Regions from separate parts of the Streptomyces sp. NPDC093111 genome, predicted to be linked through region 1. Evidence: riboswitches for the same ligand, from Rfam matches in the RefSeq annotation. Region 1 holds a riboswitch; each other region holds the start of a gene.

Region 1 (5,355 bases):
GACGACGTCGGCCCCGGCGATGGCCTTCACCGCGGCCACCGTCATCAGGTCCGGGTCCCCGGGGCCGAGCCCGACCCCGTACAGCTTTCCGGTCACTGCTGGATCTCCGCTTCGTGCGCGAGGGCGTTGAGCGCCGCCGCGGTCATGGCGCTGCCGCCCCGCCTGCCCCGTACGACCAGGTACTCCAGGCCGAGTTCGTTGGCGGCCAGCGCGTCCTTGGACTCGGCGGCGCCGATGAAGCCGACCGGGATGCCGAGCACGGCGGCGGGCCGGCCCGCGCCCTTCGCGATCATCTCCAGGAGGTGGAAGAGAGCGGTCGGCGCGTTGCCGATCGCGACGACCGAGCCCTCCAGGCGGTCCCGCCACAGCTCCATCGCGGCGGCCGACCTGGTGGTGCCCAGCTCGGCGGCGAGCGCGGGCACCGACGGGTCGGACAGGGTGCAGACCACGTCGTTGCCGGCCGGCAGCCGCTTGCGGGTGACGCCGCTGGCGACCATCTGGGCGTCGCACAGGATCGGGGCGCCCGCGCGCAGGGCGGCGCGTGCCGAGGCCACGACGCCGGGGGAGTGGGCGATGTCCCGCACGAGGTCGGTCATGCCGCACGCGTGGATCATGCGTACGGCGACCGTGGCGACGTCGGCGGGCAGGCCCGCGAGGTCCGCCTCGGTGCGGATCGTGGCAAAGGAGCGGCGGTAGATCTCCGCGCCGTCCTTCTCGTACTCGAACATCCTGTTGCTCTCGCTCATCTCGTGGGGGTCGCCGGGCCGCGGGCCGCCGCGACCGCTTCGGACAGGGAGGTACGGGGGGTGGGGACGCCGTCGACCAGATAGCCGCCGTCCTCGGTGGCGAGGACGTCGACCCAGGCGCCGTGCGGGTGCCCGCAGCGGCGGGCGCACCCCGAGAGGTGGACGGGCAGCCGTCCGTGCGGGGCGAGGGCCGCGTCCCGCCGCACGTCGGCGAGGGACTTGGCGCAGCCGGGCCGCCCGGTGCAGGCGCTCACGCCGGTGCCGGGGGCGTCGGGCCGGGTGATCAGGCCGTACGCGGCCGGCTCGGCGAGCCCGCCGGGCGGCCCGACGACCACCGCGCCGCGCCAGGGCGTGAACCGCACCTCGCGGGCCGGCAGCAGCGCCCGCAACTGCGCGGCGGTCAGCCGGCCCAGCGGCGCGAGCACGTACCGGGCGTCGTCGCCCAGCGGCCCCGGGGCGGGCGGGTCCCCTTGGGGCAGCGGCGGTACGGGATGGGGGACGGGCTCCGCGGCGAGCCCGGCGCGCGCCAGGGCCGCCGCCAGGTCCGGCGCGCACCCCTCGGGCAGCTCCCGCACCCGCCAGGCGCCGGTCCCGGCGGCCTCGGCGGCCCGCAGGAACGCGTCGGCGGCGGCGAGCGCGGCGCGCGGGGCGTCGGCCGCGGCGACCCGGACGGCCTGCGGGCCGAGGCGCACCTGGGCGCGGACCTCCCCGCCGCCGGGGGGCCCTTCTGCGAGCAAGGTCACATCGCCGCCGAGCCCCGCGACGTCGCCCCGCCCGTCGTCCAGGACGAACAGGAACCGTCCCGAGAGCGCCGCCGTCCACGCCTCCGCGCACAGCAGCGCGTCCAGCTCACGCGCCCACAACTGCGGCTCGGCGCCGCCGAGTCCGTCCAGGCCGGCGGCCGGCGAGACGACGATGTTGCGGATCCGTTCGTGGCGCGGCGAGGGCAGCAGCCCGGCCCGGTCGAGCAGCGCGGCCAGCTCGGCGCCGCAGCCCTCGCCGAGCCCGCGCAGCTCCGCGTTGCCGCGCGAGGTGATGCTGACGCCACCGTCCCCGAGGGACTCGGCCGCCTCGGCCAACGCGAGGACCTGAGACTCCGTCAAACGCCCGCCGGGCAGCCGGAGTCGGGCGAGCCGCCCGTCGTCCGCCGCGTGCAGTCGCAGCGCACCCGGACAGGCGTCGCCGCGGTCCCGTATGAGAGGTTCGCCCGGTTCGGGCGAGGTACGTGGGGTGGCCGACATGGCGGCGAGCATACCCACGGCACGATCCCCTCCCACCTGCCGCGAACCGGCCACGGGAGGGGCCGGGGGCCGCCTCGGGCGGGGCCTGGGCGGGCAACGGGCGGGGCCTGGGCGGCCACGGGCGGGGCCTGGTCCGGCCACGACTCGGGCCCGAACCCGCCACGACCCGGCCCCGAACCCGCCACGACTCGGGCCCGAACCCGCCACGACCCGGCCCCGAACCCGCCATGACCCGGGCCACGACCCGCTCCTGACCGCCGCCCCCGCCGCCCCCCGCCCCAGGTGTGATCCGCCCGACCCCCCGGCTCTCCCCCGCCGCGCCCGCTCACGATCTAGGATGCAAGCGGCATGGGGTCCCAGGACCCCGGGGAGGAAGCCCGGTGAGAATCCGGCGCGGTCCCGCCACTGTGAGCCGGTCCGGAGGTTTCGGGGCGGTGAGTCAGGAACTCCCGCCGTCCATACGACCACCCGGGGCGCGGACAACCCCGAGGAAGGGCCTGAGCTCGCCATGCTCCTGCTGCTGTCGCACTCCGACACCGACCTGCTCAGTGCCCGAGCGGCGAACGCCGCCGCCGGGGAAGGCCCGGTGGAGTACCGGTACGCCAACCCGGCCCGGCTGCCGCTGGCCGACCTCCCCGCGCTCCTCGACGGCGTCGAGCTCGTCGTCGTCCGTCTCCTCGGCGGTCTGCGGTCCTGGGACGAGGGCCTGGACACGGTCCTGGCCGCCGGGAAGCCCGTGGTGGTGCTGAGCGGCGAACAGGCCCCCGACGCGCAGCTGATGGAGACCTCGACCGTCCCGGTCGGCGTGGCCACCGAGGCGCACGCGTACCTGGCGCACGGCGGCCCGGGCAACCTCGGGCAGCTGGCCCGCTTCCTCTCCGACACGGTGCTGCTGACAGGCCACGGCTTCGAGCCGCCGGCCCCCGCGCCGACCTGGGGCCCCCTGGAGCGGATCCCGGGCGCCACGCCCGAGGGCGCCCTCACGGTCGCCGTGCTCTACTACCGCGCCCACCACATGAGCGGCAACACCGCCTTCGTGGGCACCCTCTGCGACGCGATCGAGCAGAAGGGCGCCCGGGCGAAGGCCCTGTACGTGGCCTCCCTGCGGGCCCCGGAGCCGGAGCTCCTCGACGAGCTGCGCGGCGCCGACGCGATCGTCACGACGGTCCTCGCGGCGGGCGGCACCAAGCCGGCCGAGGCGCAGGCCGGCGGCGACGAGGAGGCCTGGGACGCGGGCGCGCTCGCCGCCCTGGACGTGCCGATCCTCCAGGCGCTGTGCCTGACGGGCTCGCGCGCCGCGTGGGAGGAGAACGACGAGGGCCTGTCGCCGCTGGACGCGGCCAGCCAGGTCGCCGTCCCGGAGTTCGACGGCCGGCTCATCACCGTCCCGTTCTCCTTCAAGGAGATCGACGAGGACGGGCTGCCCGCGTACGTGGCGGACGCCGAGCGCTCCGCCCGCGTCGCCGGCATCGCCGTCCGGCACGCCCGCCTGCGGCACATCGCGAACGGCGAGAAGAGGCTGGCGCTCGTCCTCTCCGCGTACCCGACGAAGCACTCCCGCATCGGCAACGCGGTCGGCCTGGACACCCCGGCCTCCGCCGTGGCGCTGCTGCGCCGGCTGATCGCCGAGGGCTACGACTTCGGCCCGGTCGAGGACATCCCCGGTCTGGTCTCCGGCGACGGCGACGAGCTGATCTACGCCCTGATCGAGGCCGGCGGCCACGACCAGGACTGGCTCACCGAGGAGCAGCTGGCCCGCAACCCGGTCCGCATCCCGGCCGCCGACTACCGGCGCTGGTACGCCGAGCTCCCGGCGGAGCTGCGCGAGCGGGTCGAGGAGCACTGGGGTCCGGCGCCGGGCGAGATGTTCCTGGACCGCTCCCGCAACCCCGAGGGCGACATCGTGCTCGCCGCGCTGCGCCGCGGGAACCTGCTGGTCCTCATCCAGCCGCCGCGCGGCTTCGGAGAGAACCCGATCGCGATCTACCACGACCCGGACCTGCCGCCCTCACACCACTACCTGGCGGCCTACCGCTGGATCGCCGCCCGCGCCGAGGACGGGGGTTTCGGCGCGGACGCGATGGTGCACCTGGGCAAGCACGGCAATCTGGAGTGGCTGCCCGGCAAGAACGCCGGCCTGTCCGCCGCCTGCGGCCCGGACGCCGCGCTCGGCGACCTGCCGCTCGTCTACCCGTTCCTGGTGAACGACCCGGGCGAGGGCACCCAGGCCAAGCGGCGCGTGCACGCCACGCTCGTCGACCACCTGGTGCCGCCGATGGCCCGCGCCGACTCGTACGGCGACATCGCGCGCCTGGAGCAGCTGCTCGACGAGTACGCGCAGATCAGCAGCATGGACCCGGCGAAGCTGCCGGCGATCCGCGCGCAGATCTGGACGCTGATCCAGGCGGCGAAGCTGGACCACGACCTGGGCATGGCGGACCGCCCGGAGGACGACGGCTTCGACGACTTCCTGCTGCACGTCGACGGCTGGCTGTGCGAGGTCAAGGACGCGCAGATCCGGGACGGTCTGCACGTCCTGGGCGGCGCCCCGGCCGGTGAGGCCCGGGTGAACCTGGTCCTGTCGATCCTGCGCGCCCGGCAGATCTGGGGTGGCACGCAGGCGCTGCCGGGCCTGCGCGAGGCGCTCGGTCTGGACGAGTCGGCGGCGACCCGCACCACCGCCGACGAGGCGGAGGCGAAGGCCCGCGAGCTGGTCGAGGGCATGGAGGCGGCGGACTGGTCCGTGGACGCGATCGGCTCGGTGGCCGCCGCGTACGGCGCCGAGGTGCACGCGGTGCTGCGCTTCGCCTGTGAGCAGGTCGTCCCGCGGCTGGCCGCCACCACCGACGAACTCACGCACGCCGTCCACGCGTTGAACGGCGGCTTCGTCCCGGCCGGGCCCTCGGGCTCGCCGCTGCGCGGCCTGGTCAACGTGCTGCCGACCGGCCGCAACTTCTACTCGGTCGACCCGAAGGCCGTGCCGTCCCGCCTCGCGTGGGAGACCGGCCAGGCGCTCGCCGACTCGCTCCTGGAGCGCTACCGCACGGACAACGGCGGGTGGCCGACCTCGGTGGGCCTCTCCCTGTGGGGCACGAGCGCGATGCGCACCGCGGGCGACGACGTCGCCGAGGCGCTCGCCCTGCTGGGCGTCCGCCCGACCTGGGACGACGCCTCCCGGCGCGTGAACGGCCTGGAGCCGATCCCGCTCGCCGAGCTGGGCCGTCCCCGCATCGATGTGACGCTGCGCATCTCCGGCTTCTTCCGGGACGCGTTCCCGCACGTCATCGGGCTGCTCGACGACGCCGTACGGCTGGTCGCGGGCCTCGACGAGGGCGCCGAGGACAACTACGTACGGGCGCACGCCCAGG
Region 2 (5,355 bases), on a different contig from region 1:
CGGCGGTGAACGGATAGCGGGTGCTCATCGGGTGATCACTCCTTCGAGTCGTACGCGGGTCGGGGCGGGCGGGAAAGACGGTGCGGGCGCGGCGTTCACGGCGCCCCCGGCGGCACGAACGGCAGTCCCGTCGGGGCGCCCTCCTCGATGAGCCGCAGCAGCGCGTCCGTGTCGGCGTGCTCCTCGATCAGGTCGCCCAGCCGGTCCAGCTGCTCCTCGCGGAGCGCGCCGAACGAGGTGTCCGGGGCCGGGACGAAGCGGCGGCCGGCCGCGGCGGCGACCTCGCGCAGGAAGGCGCGGCGGAAGCCGTCGCTCTCCAGCGAGCCGTGCCAGTGGGTGCCCCAGACCGCGCCGACCCGGCAGCCGTCGAGGAAGGGCTCGCCGCCCTCGACGGTGGCGACGCCGTGGTGGATCTCGTACCCCTCGACGCGCTCGCCGAGCGCCTCGCCGACCGGCCGGGCCAGGGTCTTCTCGACCCCGAAGCGGATCCGTACGGGCAGCAGCCCGAGCCCGTCGACCACGCCGGCCCGCGACTCGACCTCGTCCTCGATCCGTTCGCCGAGCGCCTGGAAGCCGCCGCAGACGCCGAGCACCGGACGTCCCTCGGCGGCGCGCCGGGCCAGCGCGTCGGCCAGGCCGCGTTCCCGCAGCCAGGCGAGGGCCTTCACGGTGCCGCGGGTGCCGGGGACGACCACCAGGTCCGCGTCGACGAGCTCCTCGGGCCGGTCCACGAACCGGACCACCACGCCCGGCTCGGCGGCCAGCGCGTCCACGTCGGTGAAGTTGGACATCAGGGGGACGGCGCAGACGGCGACCCGCAGCACGTCGGCGCCGACCGGCGGCGCCACCACGGACTCGCGGACGGTGCCGCGCAGCGACACCCGCAGCCCGTCCTCCTCGTCGATGCCGAGCCCGTGCGCGTACGGCAGGACACCGAGGGTGCGGCGCCCGGTGAGGCCGTGGAGCATGTCGAGGCCGGGCTCCAGGAGCGTCACGTCGCCGCGGAACTTGTTCACCAGGTACCCGGCGACGAGCGCCTGGTCCTCGGGGGCGAGCAGGGCCGTCGTCCCGAAGAACTGGGCGAACACCCCGCCCCGGTCGATGTCGCCGACGACCACGACGGGCAGCCGCGCGGCCCGCGCGATGCCCATGTTCACGATGTCCGTGCGCCGCAGGTTGATCTCGGCCGGGCTGCCCGCCCCCTCGCAGATCACGGCGTCATACGTGCCCCGCAGTTCCTCCAGGCACGCCATCACGGGCTCGAAGAGCGTCGCCTGCCGTCCGCCGTGGTAGCCGCGGGCGCTCATCTCGCCGACCGGCTTCCCCATGAGGACGACCTGGCTGGAGCGGTCGGAGCCGGGCTTCAGGAGCACCGGGTTCATCAGCGCGGTGGGCTCGACGCGGGCGGCCTGCGCCTGCATGGCCTGGGCGCGGCCGATCTCGGCGCCCTCCCGGGTCACGAAGGAGTTCAGGGACATGTTCTGCCCCTTGAACGGCGCGACCTTGATCCCCTGCCGGACCAGCCAGCGGCAGATGCCGGCCGTGACGACGCTCTTGCCCGCGTCGGACGTGGTGCCGGCGACCAGCAGCCCCCCACCCCTCATGCGTTCCTCCGCTTCAGCGCGCTCGCGATCATCCGGCCGCCGACGCAGGCGGCCAGGGTCAGTCCGGTGACCCGGCGGGACAGGCGTACCGCCCGGTCGATGTCGGCGACCTCGACGGGCCGCCCCGCCCCGTTGAGGACGGGCCGGTGCTCGATCCGCCCGCCGTACGCCAGCGTCCCGCCGAGCCGTACGCCGAGCGCGCCCGCGAAGGACGCCTCCACGGGGCCCGCGTTGGGGCTGGGGTGCTGGGCCGCGTCGGCGCGCCAGGCCCGGGCGGCGCCGCCCGGGTTCCCGCCGGCGACGGTGGCGAGGACGGCGGTGAGCCGGGCGCCGGGCCAGCCGGCGAGGTCGTCGAGCCGGGCCGAGGCCCAGCCGAAGCGCCGGTACGTCGGCGACTTGTGGCCGACCATCGCGTCCAGGGTGTTGACCGCCCGGAAGCCGACCAGGCCGGGCACGCCCGCGACGGCGCCCCAGAACAGGGCGCCCACGACGGCGTCGGAGGTGTTCTCGGCGACCGACTCGACGACCGCGCGGGCCATCGCGGGACCGTCCAGGGAGTGCGGGTCGCGTCCGCACAGGTGCGGCAGGCGCTCCCGGGCGACCTCCAGGTCCCCGGCCGCGAGCGCCCCGCCGATCGCACGGGCCTCGCGGCCCAGGGTCGTGCCGCCGACGACGGCCCACACGGAGGCGGCGGTCAGGGCGACGGTGGCGGTGCGGCTGCCCCGTACCGTACGGGCGGCCAGCGCGCCGAGGGCCACGGTGGAGCCGGCGCAGACGGCGGTGTGCAGGGCGCCCCAGCCGCGGTGGTCGCGCAGCAGGCGCTTCTCGACGGCGCCGGCGGCCCGGCCGAAGGCGGCGACGGGATGGCCGCGGCGGGGGTCGCCCGCGAGCAGGTCGACGGCGAGGCCGGCGGCCGCTCCGTACGCGAAGACGGTGGTGGCACGGGTGACGCCGGAGGCGCCGGTGGTACCGGGAAGGCTGAGGCCGCGGCCGGGCATGGCGCTCTGTCCTCACTCAGGGTCCGCGCCCTGGATCGACGTGACCGGCGGCGAGAGTTCCTGACTCCCGGCCCCGGGGGGCCGGTCACAGTGGCGGGACCGCGCCGGATTCGCACCGGACTTCCTCTACTGCCGCCGTAATGGCCCCGGCAGTCCACCACGCTGCGCGAACAGCCGTCAACTCACCCTTGACCTGCGTCGGGTCACTGTGCGGAGCGCCACAGACACGAGGGCCGGGCGGCCCGCACCCGATGGTGCGGACCGCCCGGCCCTCGTGCTCGTCGCCTCGGACGACGCGCGGTGGAGCGCGTCAGATGACGATCAGGTAGATGCCGTAGGCCACGGCTGCCGCGCACAGGGCGAAGCAGGCGTAGGCGCCCGTGCGGGCCAGGCCGGCGGAGCCGCCGTTCGCGGCCGCCTCCTCCTGCTTGGAGAGGCCCATGACACCGAGGGTGAAGAGGCCCACCAGGGCGACGGTCGCCACGAGGCTGACTCCGAAGACGGAGCCGAGGGCTGCCCAGTCGATCTTCATGCTTGGTTCCAGTTCCTTAGACCGCGGCGGCGGGGGCCGGGGGAGCGGCCGGGTCCGTGGGGCCCGGGGTGGGGATGGTGGTCTTCAGGCCCGTGTCCGTGACGGCGGCGACGGAGCCGGCCGCCGGCGGCGGGGTGACGGCCGCGATGGCGGTGGTCACGACGCCCGCGGGCTCGGCGGGGGCGTCGAGGTCGTCGGCCGTGACGTTGTTGTGGTCGACCGGCTTGCGGCGGGAGAGCGACCAGATGACCCCGGAGCCGGCGACCAGGAGGACCGCGACGGCGCCGATGCCCCAGGGGCCCTGCTTGGTGAGGAACTCGGCGCCGGCGCCGACCAGGGCCGCGGCGGGCAGGGTCAGACCCCAGGCGACGAACATCCGGGTGGCGGTCGACCAGCGGACGACACCGCCCTTGCGGCCGAGGCCGGCGCCCATCACGGCACCCGAGCAGGACTGGGTGGTGGAGAGCGAGAAGCCCAGGTGCGAGGAGGCCAGGATGACCGTGGCGGCGCTGGTCTGGGCGGCGAAGCCCTGCTGCGGCTGGAGGTCGGTGAGGCCCTTGCCCATGGTGCGGATGATGCGCCAGCCGCCGAGGTAGGTGCCGAGCGCGATCGCGATGCCCGCGGCGACGATGACCCACATCGGGGGGTTGGAGCCGGGGGCGAGGACGCCGCCGGTGACCAGGGCGAGGGTGATGATGCCCATCGTCTTCTGGGCGTCGTTGGTGCCGTGGGCGAGCGAGACGAGACCGGCGGAGGCGATCTGGCCGGCCCGGTAGCCCTTGGCGGTGGCCTTCGTCCCGGTGTTCGACTTCGCGCCGAGGCGGTACGTCAGGCGGGTGGCGACCATCGCGGCCAGACCGGCGACGATCGGCGCGGCGACGGCGGGGATCAGGACCTTGGTGACGATGGTCGGGCCGTTGACCGCGCCCCAGCCCGCCGACATCACGGCGGCGCCGATCAGGCCGCCGAACAGGGCGTGGGAGGAGCTGGACGGCAGACCGAGCAGCCAGGTCAGCAGGTTCCACAGGATGGCGCCGACGAGCGCCGCGAAGATCACTTCTGTACGAATGCCCTCTTCGTTGATGATCCCGCCGGAGATCGTCTTGGCGACCTCCACGGACAGGAACGCGCCGACGAGGTTCAGCACGGCGGACATGGCCACCGCCGTCTTGGGCTTGAGAGCACCGGTCGAGATGGTCGTCGCCATCGCGTTGGCGGTGTCGTGGAAACCGTTCGTGAAATCGAACACGAGAGCTGTCACGACCACAATCGCGAGCAGCAGCGTGATGTGTTCCATTTACCCAGGCAATCGTTTGACGTCAGTGGCTCGTCGAACGTACGCAACCTGGGTGAACGGAAGATGAACTGGGTCGGGCTGTGTGGTGTCCCCAACCGGGGTCCCGGCATTCCGTTTCCGCCTCCGGTTCCGCCCCGGATCCCTCCCGGACGGCACGCCTGTCCACCATGCGGTCAGGGTGCGACCCGGGGTAAGCCCCGCCGTACCGGGACGCATGCGACTCGCACCCCTTCGGCCCCTCTCCGCCCGTTCCGTCCCATGGACCCCCCGGAGCCCGTCGTCGCCCCGCCCGCGCACCCCGTCAGCCGTACGGACGACCCCGCCGGGGAGACCCATGTCACTCGTCAGGGGGCCCGCCGGTGGCAGCCTTCCCGCCCTCTGCCGACACTGGGAGCGTGCGCCCGGCTACAGCGACGGCAGCGGCCGTCACCACAGTGATCGGTGTCGGCGCGGCCGCGGTTGCGGCCGGCCGGTACGCCAGCGACGCCGCCCTGGGGGTGCCGTCAGGGCGCCCCCTCCCGGGCGACCCCAAACTGACCGTGCACGCCACCGGACCCGGCCGGATCACCCTGACCCGCAGCCTGGCCTCCCTGCGCCCCGGCACCTACGGGATCGAGGCCGCCGGACTGCACGCGGTCGTCGGCCCCGTCCTCGACCGGGTCCCGCACACCGCCGACACCGTGGTGCGCCGGCTCGAACGGGTCGAACTCGGCACCCTCTCCACCGGCGCCCGCGTCCGCTTCACCCCCCAGCTGCACTGCGGCACCCCCGAGACCGCCCTCGGCCTGCCCCACGAGGACGTCGAGATCCCCGGCGAACTCGGCAACCTCCCCGCCTGGCTCGTCCCCGGCGCCCACTCCACCTGGGTGATCGCCCTGCACGGCCTCGGCGCCACCCGCGAGCACGCCCTCAACCTGCTCCCCT
Region 3 (5,355 bases), on a different contig from region 1:
GTGGATGTCCCAGACGCCGGGTCCGGCCTCGCGCGGGTAGCCGTGGGCGGCGAGCTCCCGGGCGACCTGCATGTGGGAACGGGCCGCCTCCAGGCTGATGACGTCGGCGTCGAGGTCGTCGATGGCCCGCACGATGTCGCCGAACTCGGCGTAGCACATGTGGGTGTGGATCTGGGTGTCCGGCCGCACCCCCGCGGTGGTCAGCCGGAACGCCTCGGTCGCCCAGGCGAGGTACGCCGGACGGTCGGCGGCCCGCAGCGGCAGGGTCTCGCGCAGCGCGGGCTCGTCGACCTGGATGACGGAGGTGCCGGCGGCCTCCAGGTCGCGCACCTCGTCGCGCAGCGCGAGGGCCACCTGCCGGGCGGTGTCGGCGAGCGGCTGGTCGTCGCGGACGAAGGACCAGGCCAGCATGGTGACCGGGCCGGTGAGCATGCCCTTGACCGGCTTGTCGGTGAGCGACTGCGCGTACGCGGTCCAGCGCACGGTCATCGGCGCGGGGCGGGAGATGTCGCCGGCGAGGATCGGCGGACGGACGTAGCGGGTGCCGTACGACTGCACCCAGCCGTGCTGGGTGGCCAGGTAGCCGGCGAGCTGCTCGGCGAAGTACTGGACCATGTCGTTGCGTTCGGGCTCGCCGTGCACCAGGACGTCGAGTCCGGTCTTCTCCTGGAAGGAGACGACCTCCTGGATCTCCGTCTTGATGCGCTCCTCGTAGGCGACGGTGTCGATCCGCCGGGCGCGCAGGTCCGCGCGGGCGGCGCGCAGTTCGGCGGTCTGCGGGAAGGACCCGATGGTGGTCGTCGGCAGCAGCGGCAGGCCGAGGTGGGCCCGCTGGGCGGCGGCCCGCTCGGGGTAGGGCCGGGAGCGGCGGCCGTCCGCGTCGGTGACGGCCCGGACCCGGGCGCGTACGGCGGGATCGCGGGTGAGGGGAGAGGCGGCGCGGGCGGAGCGCGCGCTCCGGTTGGCGGCCAGTTCGTCGCCGATGGCGTCGGTGCCCAGGGAGAGGCCCTTGGCCAGGGCGACGACCTCGTCCGTCTTCTGCCGGGCGAAGGCGAGCCAGCTCAGGACCCGCGGGTCGACGTCCCGCTCGGCCGCGGCGTCGAGCGGCACATGGAGCAGCGAGCAGGAGGCGGACACGTCCACGTGGCCGGCGAGCCCGAGGAGGGTGCCGAGGGTGGTGAGGGAGCCCTTCAGGTCGTTGACCCAGACGTTGCGGCCGTCGACCACGCCGGCGACGAGCCGCTTGCCGGGCAGTCCGCCGACGGCCGCGAGTCCTTCGAGGTTCGCGGCGGCCGGCCCGGTGAAGTCGAGCGCGAGTCCTTCGACCGGCGCCTTGGCCAGCACCGGGAGGGCGTCGCCCAGCCGGTCGAAGTAGGAGGCGACGAGCAGCTTCGGCCGGTCCCCGGCGGCGCCGAGCTCACGGTAGGCCCGGGCGGCGGCGCCGAGTTCGGCGGGCGCGCGGTCCTGCGCCAGCGCCGGTTCGTCGATCTGCACCCACTCCGCGCCCGCGGCCCGGAGGTCGGCGAGGACCTCGGCGTAGACGGGCAGCAGGCGGTCCAGCAGTGTCAGCGGCCGGAAGTCCGCCGGCACGCCGGGGGCGGGCTTGGCCAGCAGGAGGTACGTGACCGGCCCGACCAGCACGGGGCGCGCGGTCAGCCCCAGCGCGAGGGCCTCGCGGAGCTCGGCGACCTGCTTGGCGGAGTTCGCCGAGAAGACCGTGTCAGGACCCAGTTCGGGGACGAGGTAGTGGTAGTTGGTGTCGAACCACTTGGTCATCTCCAGCGGGGCCACGTCCTGGGTGCCGCGGGCCATGGCGAAGTAGCCGTCCGTCGCGTCGGCCGCCACGGCCTCCTGGTGACGGCCCGGGATCGCGCCCACCATCACCGTGGTGTCGAGGACGTGGTCGTAGTACGAGAAGTCACCGGTCGGCACTTCGGCGACGCCGGCGTCGGCGAGTTGCAGCCAGTTGGTCCGGCGCAGTCCGGCGGCGGTGTCCCGGAGGGCGTCGGCGGTGACGCGGCCCTTCCAGTACCCCTCGATCGCCTTCTTGAGTTCGCGGTTCCGCCCCTGACGGGGGTAGCCGTACACGGTGGCCCGTGCTGCCGCGGCTGTGGACTTCGTGGTCACGGAGATCTCCTTCGCGAGATGGATCCCTGAGGTCCGGAGACCGGACGAGGGGCGAAGAGAGACCGGGGACAGGCGGATCCGGCCGCGCGCGGCACAGCGCGCTCGTCCGCCTGTATGGTCGCCGACCCGCCCTCGAGGTCACCGGATGGCCGCGCGCGGAATCGTCCGCGTGCGGGCAACGGGCAGGTCTTCGGACTCGCGGGCACGTCCCGTCGAAACGAGACACCTACTGGCCGTCGCTTCCCAGGTCCGGTACGTCGGACCCAGTGCTGTGTGACGGCGGTCGTTCCCACTCACCGCTGCGGGGCAGTCCCGGATTCCCACCGGGTTCCCTCTTACGACGCATCCCGCCTGGCGGACGGGGCGAACCAGCTGCGTGCTCACTGTAGACCACGGACCCGCGCGTCGGGGTCGGATCCTCCTCTGGGGGGACCCGAAGCCGTACTTCGGGGGGATTCGGGCAAGTCGCCTATGAGCAAGGGTTCTTGGGACCGAACACCCACCTCCCGCGAGGATCCCCATCATCGTGCGAAGCACCCGAACGACGTCCGTCGTGGCCCTCGGCGCCATCGCGACGCTCCTCCCCGTCCTCACTCCCGCGGTGGCCTCGGCGGCCGGACCGGCCTCCCGGACCGCCGCCACCACGCCCGCCGCCTCCCCCTTATCCGACCCGCTCGCGCGCTACGGACACCAGAAGCCGCGCTGGAGCCGCTGTGACGCCGAAGGACCGGCGGAGTACCAGTGCGCGACGATCAAGGTGCCGCTGGACTACGCCCGTCCGAACGGGCGCACGCTCGACCTGGCGATCTCCCGGACGAAGGCCACGAGCGCGCGCGACCGGCGCGGGGTGCTGCTGCTGAATCCCGGCGGGCCCGGCGGATCGGGCCTCGACATGCCGGTCTGGATGGCATCGATGCTGTCGGACGACGTGAAGAAGCGGTACGACCTGATCGGCTTCGATCCCCGGGGCGTCGGCCGGAGCAGCCCGGTGAGCTGTGGCCTGAACGACGCCGAGGCGGCCTGGCAACGCCCGTACAAGGCTGCGACGTTCACGAAGGACGTCCAGTGGGCGCGGACCGTCGCGGAGAAGTGCCGGGCGCGGAACGGCGCCGCCCTCGCGCACCTCACCACCCGCGACACGGCCCGGGACATGGACGTCATCCGCGCCGTGCTCGGCGAGAGGAAGATCTCGTACCTCGGCTACTCCTACGGCACCTATCTGGGCGCCGTCTACACGCAGTTGTTCCCGAAGCGCGCCGACCGGTTCGTCCTCGACAGCGCGGTCGACCCGCAGCGGATCTGGCGCGGCATGATCCAGATATGGGCCGAGGGCGCGGAACCGGCGTTCACCCGCTGGACCGGCTGGGCCGCCGAGCGGAACGCGACGTACGGGCTCGGCGCCACCCCGGCCGAGGTCGGCGCGACCTTCTGGGCGCTGGTCGCCCGGGCGGACCGTGAGCCGATCGTGCTCGACGGCGTCAGCCTGACGGGCGACGACATCCGGCTCGGGGCGCGGGCCGTCTTCTTCGACGTGGCCTATGCCGCCGAGGCGGTCGTACGGCTCAAGGACGCCGCCGAGGGCCGGACTCCGGCACCGGCGAGGTACGGCACGCCGTTCGCCCCCGCGCCCTCGGCCGGCGCCCGCCCCGCCGGCGCTCCGGCCGGTGCCCCCGCCGTCCCGGCGGACAACATGGACGCGGCCTTCTGGTCCGTGGTGTGCGCCGACACCCGTGCCTGGCCGCGCGACCCGGAGCAGTACCGGCGCGACGCGATCCGCGACAAGCGCAGGTACCCGCTGTACGGGGACTTCGCGTCGAACATCAAGCCGTGCGCGTTCTGGCGGGGCGGGGCCGAGCCCGCCACCGAGGTGAACAACGCCGTCGGCGCCCTCGTCCTGCAGAACGAGTGGGACTCGCAGACGCCCCTGGCCAGTGGGCAGGGGCTGCGCCGGGCGATGAAGGGGGCCCGGATGGTCACCGTCCTCGGCGGCCAGGGCCACGGCGTCTACGGGCTGGGATCCTGCGCCGACGCGACCGCCACGGCCTACCTGGTGACGGGCCGTCTGCCCGCCGCCGACCTCAGCTGCCGGACCCCGGCCGGCCAGGCCCACCGCTCCACCGGGCTCCCGCTGCCGACCCTCCCGCAGCGCCTCCCGATCGGGCAGAGCCGCTTCTGACCCCGCTCCGCACGGCTGTGCGGGTGGGGCCCCGCGCGGTGGGGCCCCACCCTCACCGGCACGTCAGGACGAGGACGTCACGATCCGCCGGCCGGGCTCAGGCCGCGGGGGCCCTGAAGTGGCAGTTCGTGGAGATGGGCGAGGTGGTCGTGCCGTCGGTGGTGCGGACGCGCCAGCCGTACGTGTGACCCGGGAGCAGCCGGGGGACCGGGACGGAGACGGTGCCCTGGCCGCGGACCTTGGTGCTCGCCGAGCCGGCCGCGCCCATGGTGATCGGCTGCGGCTGCGTCGGGTCGGTGTTGTCCCAGATCGAGAACTCGGCCCACACCTCCTTCGACGGGTCGGGGTGGGTGACCGTCGCCGTCAGCGTCGGCGTGAGGGTGCTCGACGTGCCGTAGTCGGCGCCGAAGGGGTCGACGTTCTGGTGGCAGCCCTGGGACAGCGGCTCGCCCGGGACCTCGCGCAGCTGCGTGCTCCGGCCGGTCGGCGCCGTCAGCCGGCCGGCGTACGAGGCGATCTGGTCGTCGCGCAGCGGGTAGCCGAAGGCCGCCACGCGCTGCACGGAGCCGTTGAACCAGGCGTTGTGGGCGCCCTTCACCTTGTCGCGGCCGACGACGAACGGGCCCGTGGCTGCCCACCGGTCGGCGTCGGCGTGGACGGCCGTGGCCTTCTTCACGCCGTCGACGTAGAGCGAGACCGCGCCGCTGGTGGCGTCGTACACGCCCGTGAGATGGGTCCACCTGCCGGCCGTGGCACCGGGGGCGATGGCCTGGTCGACGTTCCAGGTGGCGCTGTCGGCCTTCGGCAGGGCGAAGCGCCAACTGCTGTCGCCCTGGTTGTAGAAGAGCATCATGCCGCTGATCGTCGTCCCGTCCTGGGACAGCACGACCGACGTGCCCGCGCCCGGGTTGGCCTTCGCCCAGGCGGAGACGGTGAAGCTGCGGGTGGTGTCCACGGCGGGCCCGGCCGCGGTGGCCGCACCGGTGGAACCGTCCAGGGCCAGCGCCCCGCCGTGCTCGCCGGGTGCCCAGGTGGCGCCGCCCGTCAGCGTG
Region 4 (5,355 bases), on a different contig from region 1:
CCTGGCCGCCAAGTGGCGCAAGGCCGAGAACGAGAACAGCCTCGACGAATGGGGCCTGGGCGGCCGTTCGTTCGGCACCTGGGTCACCTGGTTCCTGCTCGGCGGCGACCTCTACACCGCGTACACCTTCGTCGCCGTCCCGGCGGCCATCTACGCGGCGGGCGCGGCCGGCTTCTTCGCCGTGCCGTACACGATCCTGGTCTACCCGCTGATCTTCACCTTCCTGCCCCGCCTGTGGTCGGTGTCCCACAAGCACGGGTACGTCACCACCTCCGACTTCGTCCGCGGGCGCTTCGGCTCCAAGGGCCTGTCGCTGGCGGTCGCCGTCACCGGCATCCTCGCCACCATGCCGTACATCGCGCTCCAGCTCGTCGGCATCCAGGCCGTCCTGGACGTGATGGGCGTCGGCGGCGGCGAGGACACCCACTGGTTCGTCAAGGACCTGCCGCTGCTCATCGCCTTCGGCGTCCTCGCGGCGTACACCTACTCCTCCGGCCTGCGCGCCCCGGCGCTCATCGCCTTCGTCAAGGACGCCCTGATCTACATCGTCATCGCGGTGGCGATCATCTACATCCCGATCAAGCTGGGCGGCTTCGACGAGATCTTCGCCAAGGCGGGCGAGGCGTACCAGACGGTCAACCCGGCCACCGGCAAGCCCAAGGGCGCGCTCGTGCCCGGCGAGGCCGGCCAGTGGACGTACGCGACCCTCGCGCTCGGCTCGGCGCTGGCGCTCTTCATGTACCCGCACTCGATCACCGCGACGCTCTCCTCCAGGAGCCGCGAGGTGATCCGCCGCAACACCACGATCCTGCCGCTGTACTCGCTGATGCTGGGCCTGCTCGCGCTGCTCGGCTTCATGGCGATCGCCGCCGGCGTGAAGGTCACCAACGGGCAGCTCGCCATCCCGCAGCTCTTCGAGGACATGTTCCCCGCCTGGTTCGCGGGCGTGGCCTTCGCCGCCATCGGCATCGGCGCCCTGGTCCCGGCCGCGATCATGTCGATCGCCGCGGCCAACCTGTTCACCAGGAACATCTACAAGGACTTCCTCAAGCCGAACGCGACGCCCGAGCAGGAGACCAAGGTCTCCAAGCTGGTCTCGCTGCTGGTGAAGGTCGGCGCGCTGGTCTTCGTCCTCACCATGGACAAGACCGTCGCCATCAACTTCCAGCTGCTCGGCGGCATCTGGATCCTCCAGACCTTCCCCGCCCTCGTCGGCGGCCTGTTCACCCGCTGGTTCCACCGCTGGGCGCTGCTCGCCGGCTGGGCCGTCGGCATGGTCTACGGCACCGCCGCCGCGTACGGCGTGGCCAGCCCCACCCAGAAGCACTTCGGCGGCTCCTCGGCCGAGATCCCCGGCATCGGCGAGATCGGCTACATCGGCCTCACCGCCTTCGTGCTCAACCTGGTCGTCACCGTGGTCCTCACCGTCGTCCTGAAGGCGCTCAAGGCGCCCGACGGCGTCGACGAGACCTCGCCCGGGGACTACACGGCGGACGCCGGTGACGCGGGTGTCGCCACCGAGCTGCCGAAGGTCGGCACCGCCGGGCACTGAGCCCCGCGGCCGTCCGCTCCACCGCCTCCCGCCCGCCTCCGGATATCCGGGGGCGGGCGGAGCCGTGCCGGGGGCAGACTGCCGGGCATGGACTTCACGATCAGGGCGGTACGGCCCGAGGAGTACGCGGCCCTCGGCGAGATCACCGCGCGGGCCTATCTCGACGACGGGTTCCTCACCTTCGGCGAGGACGACGCGTATCTGGGGCTGCTGCGGGACGTGGCCCGGCGGGACGCCGAGGCCGAGGTGCTCGTGGCGGTCGACACCACGGACGCGACCGGCGCGGTCCTCGGCGGGGTGACCTTCACCGCCGGCGGCCGGGAGTGGGCCGACATCGCCCGGGAGGGCGAGGCCGAGTTCCGCATGCTGGCGGTCGCACACGCGGCGCGCGGCCGGGGCGTCGGGGAGGCCCTCGTGCGGGCCTGCGTGGACCGGGCGCGGGCCGTCGAGGGGTGCGCGCGGATCGTGCTGTCCACCCAGCGGACGATGGCCACCGCCCACCGCATCTATGAGCGACTGGGCTTCGTCCGCTCCCCCGAACGGGACTGGAAGCCCGTCCCGGGGCTGGACTTCACGCTCTTCACCTACGTTCTGGAGCTCTGAGCCCGGCTCCGGCCGACACAACATGTGGGGGGTGCCGTGAGCGGCGCCCCCCACATGTATGCTCGTCCTCGCTGTCGCCGCAGGGGAATCCGGTGGAAATCCGGAACTGTCCCGCAACGGTGTGTTTTGCGCGCTTTCGCGCCCAGGGTGAGTCCGAAGACCTGCCGACAGCGTGCCCGGTCCGTCCGTTCCGGGTGCCACAGACGTCCGGGCCTCGCGGAGTGGGCCGGTGGACGCGGCGCCGCCGTGCGTACGGCCGCCCGTTCCCGCCTCCCGTCCTGGCTCCGCGCCGAGCGAGGGAGAGCCCCCACGTGACCATCGCGCCCGCCGATCCGGCCGCAGCGATCGAGACCGACGGCCCCGGCACCGTGCTGCTGCGGGTCCTGACCGATCTCACCGCCGACCTCCCGGACACCGACCCCGGCAAGGTCGCCGCCGCCGCCCTGCGCGGCCGCAGCGCCGGCGCGGACGAGGCGGAGCTGCGCGAGCTGGCCACCGAGGCCGCCGCCGGACTCATCGCCGAGGACCCGGCGTACTCCCGGCTCGCCGCCCGGCTGCTCACCCTCACCATCGCCGACGAGGCGGCCGGCCAGGGCGCCGTCTCCTTCTCGGCCTCCGTCGCCGTCGGCCACCGCGAGGGCCTGATCGCCGACCGCACGGCCGCGTTCGTCGCCGCGCACACCGCGCGCCTCGACGCGCTGATCGACCCGGCCGGCGACGACCGCTTCGGCTACTTCGGCCTGCGCACCCTGTACTCCCGCTACCTGCTGCGGCACCCGATCACCCGCAAGGTCGTCGAGACCCCGCAGCACTTCATGCTGCGGGTGGCGTCCGGTCTGGCCGAGGACGAGTCGGCGCGCGCCGTCGACGAGGTGGCCGCGCTGTACGGGCTGATGAGCCGGCTCGACTACCTGCCCTCCTCCCCCACCCTGTTCAACTCCGGCACCCGCCACCCGCAGATGTCCTCCTGCTACCTGCTGGACTCCCCGCAGGACGAGCTGGACTCCATCTACGACCGCTACCACCAGGTCGCGCGCCTGTCGAAGCACGCGGGCGGCATCGGCCTGTCGTACTCCCGCATCCGCGCCCGCGGTTCGCTGATCCGCGGCACCAACGGGCACTCCAACGGCATCGTGCCGTTCCTGAAGACGCTGGACGCCTCCGTCGCCGCGGTGAACCAGGGCGGCCGCCGCAAGGGCGCCGCCGCGGTCTACCTGGAGACCTGGCACGCGGACATCGAGGAGTTCCTGGAGCTCCGCGACAACACCGGCGAGGACGCCCGCCGCACGCACAACCTGAACCTCGCGCACTGGATCCCGGACGAGTTCATGCGCCGGGTCAACGCGGACGCCGACTGGTCGCTGTTCTCGCCCTCCGACGTGCCCGAGCTGGTCGACCTGTACGGCGACGCGTTCGACGCCGCGTACCGGGCGGCGGAGGCCGCGGGCCTGGCCAAGAAGTCCATGCCGGCCCGTGACCTGTACGGCCGGATGATGCGCACCCTCGCGCAGACCGGCAACGGCTGGATGACCTTCAAGGACGCGTCCAACCGGACCGCCAACCAGACCGCCGAGCCCGGCTCCGTCGTCCACTCCTCGAACCTCTGCACCGAGATCATCGAGGTCACCGACGACGGCGAGACGGCCGTCTGCAACCTCGGTTCGGTCAACCTCGGCGCCTTCGTGCGGAACGGGGAGATCGACTGGGCGCGGCTCGACGAGACCGTGCGCACCGCCGTCACCTTCCTCGACCGGGTCGTCGACATCAACTTCTACCCGACCGAGCAGGCCGGGCGCTCCAACGCCCGCTGGCGTCCGGTGGGCCTGGGCGCGATGGGCCTCCAGGACGTCTTCTTCCAGCTGAAGCTGCCCTTCGACTCGGCCGAGGCCCGCGCGCTGTCCACCCGGATCGCCGAGCGGATCATGCTGGCCGCGTACGAGGCGTCCGCCGACCTCGCCGAGCGCAACGGCCCGCTGCCCGCCTGGGACAAGACCCGCACCGCCCGCGGCGTCCTGCACCCGGACCACTACGACGTGGAGCTGAACTGGCCGGAGCGCTGGGCCGCGCTGCGCGAGCGGATCGCCGCCGTCGGCATGCGCAACAGCCTCCTGCTCGCCATCGCGCCGACCGCGACGATCGCCTCGATCGCCGGCGTCTACGAGTGCATCGAGCCGCAGGTCTCCAACCTCTTCAAGCGCGAGACGCTGTCCGGCGAGTTCCTCCAGGTCAACTCGTACCTCGTGGACGAGCTGAAGCGGCTCGGCGTGTGGGACGCGCAGACCCGCGAGGCGCTGCGCGAGGCCAACGGCTCGATCGCCGGCTTCAACTGGGTGCCGGCCGAGGTGCGCGAGCTGTACCGGACGGCGTGGGAGATCCCGCAGCGCGGCCTGATCGACATGGCCGCCGCCCGTACCCCGTTCCTGGACCAGGCCCAGTCGCTGAACCTGTTCCTGGAGACGCCGACCATCGGCAAGCTGTCGTCGATGTACGCGTACGCCTGGAAGCAGGGCCTGAAGACCACGTACTACCTGCGCTCGCGCCCGGCGACCCGGATCGCCCGCGCCGCGCAGGCCGCCACCATCCCCGTCCAGCAGGTCGCCGACCCCGACGCCGTCGCCTGCTCCCTTGAGAACCCCGAGTCCTGCGAGGCCTGCCAGTGATGAGCTCCAACGAACAGAAGAACCTGCTGGACCCGGGCTTCGAACTGACCCTCCGTCCCATGCGCTACCCGGACTTCTACGAGCGCTACCGGGACGCGATCAAGAACACCTGGACCGTGGAGGAGGTCGACCTCCACTCGGACGTCGCCGACCTCGCCAAGCTCACCCCCGGTGAGCAGCACATGATCGGCCGCCTGGTCGCCTTCTTCGCGACCGGCGACTCGATCGTGGCCAACAACCTGGTCCTGACGCTCTACAAGCACATCAACTCCCCCGAGGCGCGGCTCTACCTCTCGCGCCAGCTCTTCGAGGAGGCCGTGCACGTCCAGTTCTATCTGACGCTGCTCGACACCTACCTCCCCGACCCGGAGGACCGGGCGGCGGCCTTCGCGGCCGTCGAGAACATCCCGTCGATCCGCGAGAAGGCGCAGTTCTGCTTCCGGTGGATGGACTCGGTCGAGAAGATCGACCGCCTGGAGACGCAGGCCGACCGACGGCGCTTCCTGCTCAACCTGATCTGCTTCGCCGCCTGCATCGAGG

The links. Region 1 has a riboswitch for cobalamin ahead of cobN (cobaltochelatase subunit CobN). Riboswitches for the same ligand answer to the same signal wherever they lie in the genome.
Region 2: it holds a riboswitch for cobalamin, as region 1 does, so the genes downstream of both, AB0Q96_RS05095 (cobalamin biosynthesis protein) here and cobN (cobaltochelatase subunit CobN) in region 1, are expected to answer to the same signal.
Region 3: it holds a riboswitch for cobalamin, as region 1 does, so the genes downstream of both, metE (5-methyltetrahydropteroyltriglutamate--homocysteine S-methyltransferase) here and cobN (cobaltochelatase subunit CobN) in region 1, are expected to answer to the same signal.
Region 4: it holds a riboswitch for cobalamin, as region 1 does, so the genes downstream of both, AB0Q96_RS27870 (ribonucleoside-diphosphate reductase subunit alpha) here and cobN (cobaltochelatase subunit CobN) in region 1, are expected to answer to the same signal.

The regions. Positions count from the first base shown of each region.
Region 1 is NZ_JBFBNW010000004.1:333,421-338,775, reverse strand. Features, by position in the region: gene AB0Q96_RS08620 (precorrin-2 C(20)-methyltransferase) at 1-96, opposite strand, end outside; gene AB0Q96_RS08615 (precorrin-8X methylmutase) at 93-746, opposite strand; gene AB0Q96_RS08610 (cobalamin biosynthesis protein CobG) at 743-1,987, opposite strand; cobalamin riboswitch at 2,321-2,455, shown strand; gene cobN (cobaltochelatase subunit CobN) at 2,496-5,355, shown strand, end outside.
Region 2 is NZ_JBFBNW010000003.1:57,138-62,492, reverse strand. Features, by position in the region: gene AB0Q96_RS05105 (putative cobaltochelatase) at 1-28, opposite strand, end outside; gene AB0Q96_RS05100 (cobyric acid synthase) at 96-1,604, opposite strand; gene AB0Q96_RS05095 (cobalamin biosynthesis protein) at 1,601-2,602, opposite strand; cobalamin riboswitch at 2,637-2,768, opposite strand; gene AB0Q96_RS05090 (hypothetical protein) at 2,913-3,134, opposite strand; gene AB0Q96_RS05085 (inorganic phosphate transporter) at 3,151-4,431, opposite strand; gene AB0Q96_RS05080 (alpha/beta hydrolase) at 4,827-5,355, shown strand, end outside.
Region 3 is NZ_JBFBNW010000011.1:130,893-136,247, reverse strand. Features, by position in the region: gene metE (5-methyltetrahydropteroyltriglutamate--homocysteine S-methyltransferase) at 1-2,127, opposite strand, end outside; cobalamin riboswitch at 2,291-2,515, opposite strand; gene AB0Q96_RS20695 (alpha/beta hydrolase) at 2,654-4,303, shown strand; gene AB0Q96_RS20690 (LamG-like jellyroll fold domain-containing protein) at 4,401-5,355, opposite strand, start outside.
Region 4 is NZ_JBFBNW010000016.1:183,988-189,342, reverse strand. Features, by position in the region: gene mctP (monocarboxylate uptake permease MctP) at 1-1,552, shown strand, start outside; gene AB0Q96_RS27875 (GNAT family N-acetyltransferase) at 1,640-2,155, shown strand; cobalamin riboswitch at 2,177-2,339, shown strand; gene AB0Q96_RS27870 (ribonucleoside-diphosphate reductase subunit alpha) at 2,467-4,815, shown strand; gene AB0Q96_RS27865 (ribonucleotide-diphosphate reductase subunit beta) at 4,815-5,355, shown strand, end outside.